2 linked regions of the Nitrobacter winogradskyi Nb-255 genome follow. The main gene of each other region encodes a partner of the protein of the gene in region 2 in a complex. Links are inferred from orthologs where the notes say so. Each region holds a gene or a part of one and is shown on either strand. Other genes may lie near its edges.

Evidence for each region. The genes of interacting proteins can lie anywhere in the genome.
Region 1: rpmE (region 2) and rplA share a complex: the UniProt entries of both Escherichia coli proteins name them as parts of the 50S ribosomal subunit. The link is inferred for Nitrobacter winogradskyi Nb-255 from one-to-one orthologs.

The regions. Positions count from the first base shown.
Region 1 is NC_007406.1:1,476,413-1,479,509, reverse strand. What follows is about bases 208-3,048. They hold rplA (50S ribosomal protein L1), read right to left. Parts: upstream 2,054-3,048; coding sequence 1,361-2,053; downstream 208-1,360. Other genes in these bases: nusG (transcription termination/antitermination protein NusG), read right to left, coding at 2,676-3,048; rplK (50S ribosomal protein L11), read right to left, coding at 2,060-2,488; rplJ (50S ribosomal protein L10), read right to left, coding at 208-656. In the rest of the region: rplL (50S ribosomal protein L7/L12), read right to left, coding at 1-83; more of rplJ, read right to left, coding at 138-207; more of nusG, read right to left, coding at 3,049-3,097. UniProt on the Escherichia coli protein: One of the primary rRNA binding proteins, it binds very close to the 3'-end of the 23S rRNA. Forms part of the L1 stalk. It is often not seen in high-resolution crystal structures, but can be seen in cryo_EM and 3D reconstruction models.
Region 2 is NC_007406.1:2,980,443-2,988,188, reverse strand. What follows is about bases 187-3,112. They hold rpmE (50S ribosomal protein L31), read right to left. Parts: upstream 1,801-3,112; coding sequence 1,573-1,800; downstream 187-1,572. Other genes in these bases: NWI_RS14265 (ABC transporter transmembrane domain-containing protein), read left to right, coding at 1,949-3,112; NWI_RS14275 (DUF1465 family protein), read left to right, coding at 917-1,465; NWI_RS17720 (hypothetical protein), read right to left, coding at 346-579; NWI_RS14280 (DUF1192 domain-containing protein), read left to right, coding at 187-327. Also shown: more of NWI_RS14280, read left to right, coding at 139-186; more of NWI_RS14265, read left to right, coding at 3,113-3,832; NWI_RS14260 (GNAT family N-acetyltransferase), read right to left, coding at 3,894-4,343; NWI_RS14255 (peptidoglycan -binding protein), read right to left, coding at 4,563-5,591; NWI_RS14250 (flagellar motor protein MotA), read right to left, coding at 5,602-6,678; NWI_RS14245 (efflux RND transporter periplasmic adaptor subunit), read left to right, coding at 7,143-7,746.

The sequences.
Region 1 (3,097 bases), 1.5 Mb from region 2 along the record:
TCCTCGAGCAGCTTCGCCAGTTCGGCAGCCTCGAGCACGGTCAGCGCCGAGAGGTCGTCAACAATCTTCTGCAGATCAGCCATCGATATATTCCTTTAACGTATTCGGTTCGAACCAGATTTGACTTGCGAAGGGCCCTACGCCGCTTCGTCCTTTGAGGCATAGGCCTGGACAACGCGCGCGAGCTTGGCCGCGGGCGCCGTCGAGAGCTGGGCGATCTTGGTCGCCGGCGCGACCAGAAGGCCGACCAGCTTGCCGCGCAGTTCGTCGAGTGACGGCAGCGAGGCGAGAGCCTTCACCCCGTTCACGTCCAGGACGGTTTTGCCCATCGAGCCGCCGAGCACGACGAAGTTCTCGTTCGTCTTGGCGAATTCGACGGCCACCTTCGGCGCCGCCACCGGATCGCTGGAAGTCGCGATCACGGTCGGCCCCTTCAAAAGGGAGCCGATGGCAACGACGTCCGTGCCTTCGAGAGCGATCTTGGCGAGACGGTTCTTCGAGACCTTCACCGAGGCGCCCGCCTGCTTCATCTGCTTGCGCAGGGTCTGCATTTGAGCCACGGTGAGACCGGAATAATGAGCAACGATCGCGACGCCCGTCGTCCTGAAAGTCTCGTTGAGCTGTTCGACCGCTTCTTTTTTTGCCGCTCGTTCCACAGCAAGCTCTTTCCATGTGGTGGCTTTGCCAAGGCTAAGGACGCCCAAGGCAAGGACACCGGGGTTACACCCGTCGACCCGTTCCACCAGATCCCAAGACAACAGTCTCGGGACACACGAGACGTGACGACATTCAGTAGCCTGCCCTCCCGGCTCCCACGGCCTGACAGCCATTTGGCACCGGGGTCGAGGTTCGAACCCAATCCGCTGCTTTCCGCTCACGGCGGCGAAAAGCGAAATCCGGTTTTCACCCGTCTATGCAGGCCATATGATTAAGCCATTGAACAAACACTCGTTTGTCGCCGGCGCCTGCAGTCTCGGACAGGACGGGATCACCAATACCATTCCCGGAAATAATCCCAGGAACGGTCCGAAGACCCCCGTTCGCACCAACCCAGCAAACTGGCTCCCCGCCCTCCCGAACCATGCGAAATGGCCATGGGAAGGTACAAGGTTCTCCTGTCTCGTTGGGTTTTGGAAAACGAACGCGAACGCGCGAACAGAAGCCCACGCGTCCGGAGCGCGGTGTTTAACCAATCTTCGCCGCGTTGCCAAGCCCTAAATCATGCAATTTTCCGGCCAGCTTCGAAGAACGCGCCTCACACCTGACTAACACCGACAAGAATCGACTTCACCGCGCGATCAAAACGTCAAAACGGGCCCGGAAACTCCGAACCCGCTTCGATCGTCTCATTCACCCGATCTCAGCCGAGCACGGTTCCCGGCTCAACCTTGACGCCCGGGCCCATGGTGGAGGACACCGCGATACGCTGGACGTAGGTACCCTTGGCTCCGGCCGGCTTGGCCTTCGCCACCGCGTCCGCCAACGCCTTGACGTTCTCGACCAGTTTCTCCGCGGAGAAAGAGGCCTTGCCGATCCCGGCCTGCACGATACCCGCCTTCTCGACACGGAATTCGACCGATCCGCCTTTGGCGCCCTTCACGGCGCCGGCGACATCCATCGTCACGGTACCGATTTTCGGATTCGGCATCATGCCGCGCGGGCCCAACACCTTGCCGAGGCGGCCGACCAGCGGCATCATGTCCGGCGTGGCGATGCAACGATCGAATGCGATCGTACCGCCCTGCACGGTCTCGACAAGATCTTCCGCGCCCACCACATCCGCGCCGGCGGCCTTGGCTTCCTCGGCCTTGGCGCCACGCGCGAACACACCGACGCGCAGCGTGCGGCCAGTGCCGTTCGGCAGCGTGACGACGCCGCGCACCATCTGGTCGGCGTGACGCGGATCGACGCCGAGATTCATCGCGATCTCGATCGTCTCATCAAACTTCGATGTGGCACGCTCCTTAACCATCCTGATCGCATCCGCGATTGGATAAAGCTTATTTCTGTCAATGCCCTCACGGGATTTCTTCAAACGCTTTCCGGTTGCCATGGTTCGTTACTCCGCCACCTGAAGGCCCATCGAACGGGCGGAGCCTTCAACCATGCTCATGGCTGCCTCGACGGTGTCGCAATTGAGGTCCTTCATCTTCTTCTCGGCGATCTCACGCACCTGCGCCCTGGTCAGCGTGCCAGCGGCATCGCGGCCCGGCGTCTTGGAGCCCGACTGGATCTTCGCCGCCTGCTTGAGGAAGTAGGCCATCGGCGGGGTCTTCATCTCGAAGGTGAAGGAACGATCCGCGTAGATTGTGATCACGACCGGAATCGGCGTGTTCTTTTCTTCCTTCTGGGTCTGGGCGTTAAAGGCCTTGCAGAACTCCATGATGTTGAGACCGCGCTGACCAAGCGCGGGACCGATCGGTGGCGAGGGGTTCGCCGCACCGGCCGGCACCTGCAATTTCAGGTATCCGGTCACTTTCTTTGCCATGCGTCACTCCTGTTTGTGGTCATGGCTCAAGCGGCTGGCGACCGCCCTCACCTCCCACGATGATCGCCTGCTCCCTCTCCCCGTTCTTACGGGGAGAGGGTCGGGGTGAGGGGCGGCCATTAAGCAAGGCCCCCTCACCCGACCGCTACGCGGTCGACATCTCCCCGCAGGCGGGGAGAGGTGAAACCTAAACCTTTTCGACCTGACCGAATTCCAGCTCGACTGGCGTTGCGCGGCCAAAGATCGACACCGCGACCTTCACGCGCGAGCGAGCCTCGTCGACTTCCTCCACGACGCCGGAGAACGACGCGAACGGTCCATCGGCCACGCGGACATTCTCCCCGACCTCGAAGGAAACCGACGCCTTGGGCCGCTCCACGCCTTCCTGCACCTGATGCATGATGCGCATGGCTTCGGCTTCCGATATCGGCATCGGCTTGTTCTCGGCGCCGAGGAAGCCCGTGACTTTCGGGGTATTCTTGATGAGATGGAACGCCTCGTCGGTGAGGTTCATCTTCACCAGCACATAACCCGGGAAAAACTTGCGCTCGGTATCGACCTTGCGGCCGCGCCGGACTTCCGTGACCTTCTCGGTCGGCACCAGCACCT
Region 2 (7,746 bases):
AGGCGCGTCATCCAACGAAATCGTCAGGCCCAGGCCGCTTCTGATCGGTTGAGAAGCGAATAGCTCTGGACAGTCGACCGCGAACTGGAAAAGAAACTCGCGGGTTGAGGGGCTCTTGAGCCGCAGCGGAACAGGCGCATGACCATTGACGGCGACGAACCCAGGAAAAAGATCGCCCATGAGATCGGACAGGATCTCTCGCTGCTTTCGGTGAATGAACTCAACGAGCGCATCGCGCTGCTGACGGAGGAGATTCAGCGGCTGCGGACGGCCGAGGCGAAGAAGCGCGCTTCGAAGGATGCGGCTGACCGCTTTTTCAAGTCCTGAGATTCAGGCATCGAGGTTTCAGTTCAGGTTCAGATCGTGGGCGAGTTCCTTCAGGGATCGGCAGGCGCGAAACCGTCCGCCCTTGGTCGTGGCATCCTGACCGGCCCCGGTCCGCCGGTAACCGCGCAACGCGAATGCACTTCTTGCAAAAGCCTCGCCTCGCCCAAATTGCAAACGAAAGCTGAAGAAATTCGTTCGTTTACGATTGATTAAGCTTTCCTGACTATGACTGAAATGTCCTTCATTGGACACCGAGTGGCTTCCTGTCCACTCTGTTTGACGCCTCCCTGTTATCAACTTCAAGGCCGCCGGCAACGGCGGCTTTTTTTTGCCCGGCGTCGTCCTGTTTATCCGTGCATATTAACCCTTACCGATACTTGGCGCTGGACTCCCGCCTCTCCGGCGGGCAATGATTTGTTCATCATAAGCCGGCGCGAAAGATCCGGTGGAAGGCTCGAACGCGTATCGCAAAAGGTGAAAACCGCCCGTTGCGAACGGAATGCGCACAAGTTGTTGATTGAAAGCATTTTCTTGCAGCTTAACGGACCCACCTGGCGGATAATGCTCTGGTTGCGTGAGGCATGAACCTATGTTCGATCCATCGGCAGGCGGCACCGGTCTTGTGCAGTTCAGCGAACGTCTTGCGGGCTCTTCGGTGTTCACGGCCCTGTTCCGGGAAGGCATGGATCTGGTTGAGGAAACCGCCGCCTATCTGGATGGCGATGGACGCAGCGAGGCGAAGACACTCGAACGTGCCGTCAGCCTGACCTACGCCACCGAAAGCATGAGGCTGACCACCCGGCTGATGCAACTCGCATCGTGGCTGCTGCTGCATCGCGCCGTCAAGGAAGGCGAGATGACGCTGGCGCAGGCCAATCGCGAAAAGACCAGGGTGAAGCTGACCGCAGCGGATCCCGGTCCGCATGACATGATCGCGAAACTGCCGTGGCAGTTGCAGGACTTGATCGAGCGGTCGATGAATTTGCAGGCGCGGATCCGGCGTCTCGACACCACCATTCATGCGCCGCCCCTGGAGCGCGGAACCGCCGATAATCCGCTGGTGTCGCAGCTCAACCTCCTCAGGGAAGCCTTTGAGCGTCACAGACCGGCTGACCGGGTCCGCGGTCCCCGAAGCTGATGCCGCGGGAGCGGATGTTCTAGGAACTTATGCTCCAGCTCATGCAAAAACGCTCCCGCGCAGCAGGAGCGTTCGAAAAGCGGAAGCGTTCAACCTGAAGAAGGGGCTCAGCCCTTCTTGAGGAAGCCCGAGAACTTCTTCTGGAACCGGGAGACCCGGCCGCCGCGGTCGAGGATCTGCTGGGAACCGCCGGTCCAGGCCGGATGCGACTTGGAATCGATGTCGAGGTTCATGGTGTCGCCATCCTTGCCCCAGGTGGAACGGGTGAGATACTCCGTGCCGTCGGTCATGACGACCTTAATTGTATGATAATCGGGATGAATTTCGGCTTTCATGATATGTCCTTGCAAGGCGAAGGGTTTTGGGCGAATTCGGACCGCTCTATATCGCACCAAGGTTTCACCGACAAGCGCGCCTGCGCATTTGCAAGCGCGCACAGGGGGGCATATGACGTGCCTTAATCAGCAATAGCGTGGTCAGGTGATGAGTTCGGTAGAAGTGCGTGAGAATACGTCGAAGGCGCCGGCCGTTGCGCTGCCGCCCGGTAGCTCCCCGAAGGCCGGAACCGGAGCGTCGGAGCCTGCCGCGCCGGATCAGGCCGCGCCGTCCGCCAAGGATGCCCGCCGCCTCCGGCTGCGCCCGCTGCTGGCGCTCACGCCATATATCCTCCGCTATCGCGGCCGGGCGCTGCTTGCGCTTGTCGCGCTGATCGTCGCCGCCCTGACGACGCTTGTCGTGCCGCTCGCGGTGCGCAGGATCATCGACTTTGGCTTCACGGCCGAGGGCGTCGCGATGATCAACAGCTACTTTACGATGATGATCGGTGTCGTCGCCGTCCTCGCCGGCGCCAGCGCGGCGCGTTATTTTCTGGTGACCACCACCGGCGAGCGCATCGTCGCCGACCTGCGGCGCGACGTGTTCGCCCACCTGATCTCGCTGTCGCCGGTGTTTTTCGACACCGCCCGCAGCGGCGAGCTGATCTCGCGGCTGACCGCCGATACGACCCAGATCAAGTCCGCGGTCGGTTCTTCGATATCGGTCGCGCTGCGCAATGTCGTGCTGTTCATCGGCGCGGCTTCGATGATGGTCATCACCAGTCCGCGCCTGTCCGGACTGGTGCTGGCGGCGATCCCGTTGATCATTGTGCCGCTGGTCGCGTTCGGACGCTGGGTCCGCCGCCTGTCGCGGAGCGCGCAGGACAACCTCGCGGACGCCACCGCCTATGCCTCCGAACTGGTTGGCGGGATCAGGACGGTGCAGGCCTACACCAATGAACGGCTTGCCGATGCGCGTTTCGGTGGTGAAGTCGAACATGCCTATCTGGCGGCGCGCAATTCGGCGCGCGCCCGCGCCGTGCTGACCGCGATCATCATCTTCATCGTTTTCACCAGCGTGGTCCTGATCCTCTGGATCGGCTCTCGCGACGTGCTCGAAGGCGACATGACGCCGGGCCGGCTCGGCCAGTTCGTGCTGTATGCCGCGTTCGCCGCGACCGGTCTCGGCCAGCTCAGCGAGGTCTGGGGCGAGGTTGCCGCCGCCTCCGGTGCGGCCGAGCGCCTGTTCGAGCTTCTTCGCGTCAAGCCGGTGATCGCGGCGCCGCCGACGCCGCGCGCGCTGCCGGCGCCGGCGCGCGGCGATGTCACGCTCGACAATGTAAGCTTCGCCTATCCCTCGCGCCCGGAAGTCAAGGTATTGGACGGCGTCTCGCTGGCGGTGAAGGCGGGCGAGAAGGTCGCCATCGTCGGCCCGTCCGGCGCGGGAAAAAGTACGATATTTCATCTGCTGCTGCGGTTCTACGATCCTGTCTCGGGCACCATCTCCTTCGACGGCGTGCCGTTGCGCACCGCCGATCCGCGCGAGGTTCGCGCGCGGATAGCGCTGGTGCCCCAGGAGTCGGTGGTCTTCGCCGCGTCCGCCCGCGAGAATATCCGTTTCGGCAGGCCGGATGCGTCCGACGCCGAGGTTGAACGCGCCGCCGAACTGGCTCATGCCACCGAATTCATCCGCCGCTTGCCCGGCGGCTTCGAGGCGCTGCTCGGCGAGCGCGGCGTGACGCTGTCCGGCGGACAGCGTCAGCGCATCGCCATCGCCCGCGCGATCCTGCGCGACGCGCCTCTGTTGCTGCTGGATGAAGCGACGTCGTCGCTTGACGCCGAATCCGAGACCCTGGTGCAGACCGCGCTGGAAGAACTGATGCGCCATCGCACGACGCTGGTGATCGCGCATCGTCTCGCGACGGTCCTTTCCTGCGACCGCATCATGGTCATGGAGCGGGGACGGATCGTGGAACAGGGGACGCACGCCTCGCTGGTGGCGGCGAATGGACTATATGCCCGCCTCGCGCGGCTGCAGTTCGAGGGGGCGTGAAGTCTTAATTTTTCCCCTCCCTTTGACTTGATCTCTCCCGCGAGGCGGGAGGGAATAGCCCTCAGGGTTTCCATTCCATGCGGTTGACCGGCCGTCCTGAAATCGGATTCACATCCTCGCCGGCGTGCGCGAATCCGTTGCGCGCGTAGAAGCGTATGGCACGGCCGTTGTCGGCGTTGACCAGCAGTGTAATTCCCCACGGCGACAGCCGCTTCGCCTCAAGCATCAGCGCATTTGCGATGTCGCCGCCCCAATGCGCGGGGGCGACCACGAGCTGGTCGAGATAGCCTGCCGTATCGATGGTGACGAAGCCGGCCAACTCGCCGGATTGATCGGCGACAACGATGGCGGCGTTGGGGACGAGTTCATTGCGCCAGCGCTCGCGCCACCACGACACGCGCGCCGCGAAATCGATCGCGGGATAGGCTTGTTGCCAAGTCGCCTGCCACAAGGCGATCGCGGCGTCCTCGTCGGAGGCACGGTAGGGGCGGAGCTGAAACGAGACCGTCATTCAAGCGCTGCCATCATGCCCGGCACTATAGCGTTTTCGAGCGAAGCATGTCCCCGGGCTTGACCCGGTGGTGGAATCCGGTTCGCGTGAAGAAAACGCGTCGAACATAAAGACTCTCGGGTTCGGCTTCGCGACACCAGCACAGGCCCGCTTTGCCGGGGTATCCACGTCCTTCCTTTGGCGGCCTGGTCATGACGATGAGGGGATCGCATAATGACCTCACCGCTCGGTCAGCTTCAGCTCGATGCGGCGGTTACGCTTGTAGGCCTCTTCCGTTGCATCGGGATCAAGCGGCTGGAATTCACCGAAGCCCGCGGCGACCAGACGTTGAGGCGGCACGCCGAGCGACGCCAGATACTGCACCACAGAAATCGCGCGCGCCGCCGACAGGTCCCAGTTCGACTTGAACACCGGACTTTTGATGGGCCTGACGTCGGTGTGGCCGTCCACGCGCAGCACCCAGGCGATCTCGCTGGGGATCTGCTTGTCGAGATCGGTTAGCGCGCCTGCCACCTTGTCGAGTTCAGCTTTTCCTTCCGGCAGCAGCGTCGCCTGCGCGGTATCGAAGAAGACCTCCGACTGGAAAACGAAGCGGTCGCCGACGATTCTGATATCCGGCCGGTTGCCGAGAATGGCGCGCAGGCGTCCGAAGAATTCCGAACGGTAGCGGGACAGCTCCTGCACCCGCTTCGCCAGCGCGACGTTCAGCCGCTGGCCGAGATCGGCGATGCGGTTCTGCGACTCCTTGTCCTTTTTCTCGGAGGCGTCGAGCGCGTTCTCCAGCGCCGCCAGTTGCCGGCGCAGCGCGCTGATCTGCTGGGTCAGCACCTCGACCTGCGCCAGCGCGCGCGATGAAATCTGCTTCTCGGAATCCAGCGCCTTGTTCAACTGGCTGTCGCGGCCCGCGGCATCGTTCCCCGCGCCGGCGAGGCCGTCATAAAGGCCCTTGATCCGATCGCGCTCCGCCTCCGCCGAGGCGAGACCCGCGCGCAACTGGCTGACCTCGTCGCCGAGGCTGACCTTGCCGAGCTTTTCCAGCGACAGCAGATCGGTCAGTTGAGCGATCCGGGCGTTGAGTTGTTCCAGCGCCTTGTCCTTGCCCGTGACTTCCTGCGACAGGAAGAACTGCGTCACCAGAAACACAGTCAGCAGGAACACGATTGCGAGCACCAGCGTCGAGAGAGCATCGACGAATCCCGGCCAATAGTTGAATCCGCTCTCGTTCCGGCGCCCGCGTGCTAGGGCCATGATCTCTCTCTTAAGATTTTGCCTCTCCTTCGGCCGAGGGAGCGACCGGCCGCGAAGCGGTGGTCGCGGCCAGCGGGACGGTCAACGGATCCTCATCCGGCTGCTGCGCAAGGTGTTGAAGCAGCTTTTTGATCTCGCGGTTCTGCTCGCCCTGTTCGTCCGCCCATTCGCGAATCAATTGCTGTTCGGTCCGCATATGGCTGACGAGCCCCTGAATGGCTTCTGCGAGGCTGGCCATCGCGGAGGTGGTTTCATGGCCGGATCCAGTCTTCTCGACGGTGGTGCTGAGCCGCTCGATCGCGGCCTTGATCTCGGCGGCCGGATCGGGCCGGGTCTTGTTGCCACTGTATTCGCGAACGGTGGTGGCGAGCCAGTCCTCGAGGTCGGTATAAAAGCGGTTCTGCGCCTGGCTGGATTGCAGATCGAGAAAGCCAAGGATCAGCGATCCGGCGAGGCCAAACAGCGACGACGAAAACGAAATCCCCATGCCGCCAAGCGGCGCGGCGAGGCCTTCCTTCAGCGTCTCGAACAGCGATCCGGTGTCGCCGCCCACCTTCAAACCGTCGATCACCTTGCCCACGGAGCCGACGGTTTCGATCAGGCCCCAGAAGGTGCCGAGAAGACCCAGGAACACCAGCAGGCCCGTCATGTAGCGCGAGATGTCGCGGGCTTCATCGAGCCGGGTGGCGATGGAATCGAGCAGATGCCGCATTGTCTGCTGGGAGATCGACACGCGCCCGGTGCGTTCGCCGCCGAGGATCGCGGCCATCGGAGCCAGCAATCGCGGTCTTCGGTCTGGAACCCGGCCCGCATTGGCGATGCGGAAATTGTTGACCCACGCGATTTCCGGATAAAGCCGGATCACCTGCCGAAACGCGAAAACGATTCCGATCGCCAGCACGCCAATGATCAACGCGTTGAGGCTGGGGTTGGCGAAGAACGCGGCAACGATCTGCTTGTAGAGAACGACCAGCACCAGCGCGCAGAGCACGATGAATACGACCATGCGCACCAGAAATATCCGGGGCGGGGCCAGTTTCGTCAGTTCGATCTCCGGTGCGGAGCGGGGGGCGGTGCCTTGCGCCATGAGCCAGCGTGCTTAACCATCGAGGGGAGGGCAGGAAGGTTGAGACAAGCCGCATTATGGCACGGCGTTGGCGGCAGAAAATAGCTCACCCGACGATTTTGCCAATCGTCGCTCTTCTGCGGCGCCGGCTTTCAGTCGTGGCGTGCCCCTCTGAATTATTTAGAATCGTCGCGGTATGATGCTCGCACAACAACGTGGCGAGACGGCAGCGGGCGCGAAGTTTGCGCGCGTTAGTTCTCTTCAAATTTGAATGGAACCCGGTTCACGATTGTTTGAGAACGAGGTAAAGTGTTGTGACACAAAGCCATATCGTTCTGTGACATTGCGCCGCCGCCAAATAGTGTTGCGTCGCCGTCCTCCAGCCCTCATTAGAATTTGGTTGGGGATTCGATAGTATCGACGTTGTGCGTCACGTAGCGAATCCGCGCGTCGCGTAGCAACACCTCACAGAGCTTGCAGTTTCCATGCCGAGATTCAATATACGACTGGCGTTTCTGGCTATCGTGATAGCCGGTTCGTCGCCGCTTCTTGGCGGCTGCGATGAGCCGACAACGGCGGATGCGTCCGCTGGAACTGTCATTCCCGAGGTCAGCGTCATCACGGTGGTTCCGAAACCGCACGCGATCGTTCGCGAACTGCCGGGACGCATCTCGCCGTTGCGGGTTGCGGAGGTGCGCCCGCGGGTTTCCGGCATCATCACCAAGCGCCTGTTCCAGCAAGGCAGCGAAGTGAAGGCCGGCGACCCGCTGTATCAGATCGATCCGGAGCCGTTTGCGGTTGAAGTGCAGGCCGCGGAAGCGGCGCTCGCGAAAGCCAATGCCGTCCTCGAACAGGCATCGCACCATGCGAGACGTATCGAGAAACTGACCGCGCGGCATGCCACGTCCGAGGCGGAGAACGAGAAGGCCATCGCCAACATGCGCCAGGCGGCGGCTGATGTCGCCGCCCGCAAGGCGGATCTGGCGCGGGCGCGGCTCCATCTTGATTACACCACCATTCGCGCGCCGATCGACGGCGTGGTCGGCGCCGCTCAGGTGACCGAGGGCGCGCTCGTCGTGCAGAACGATG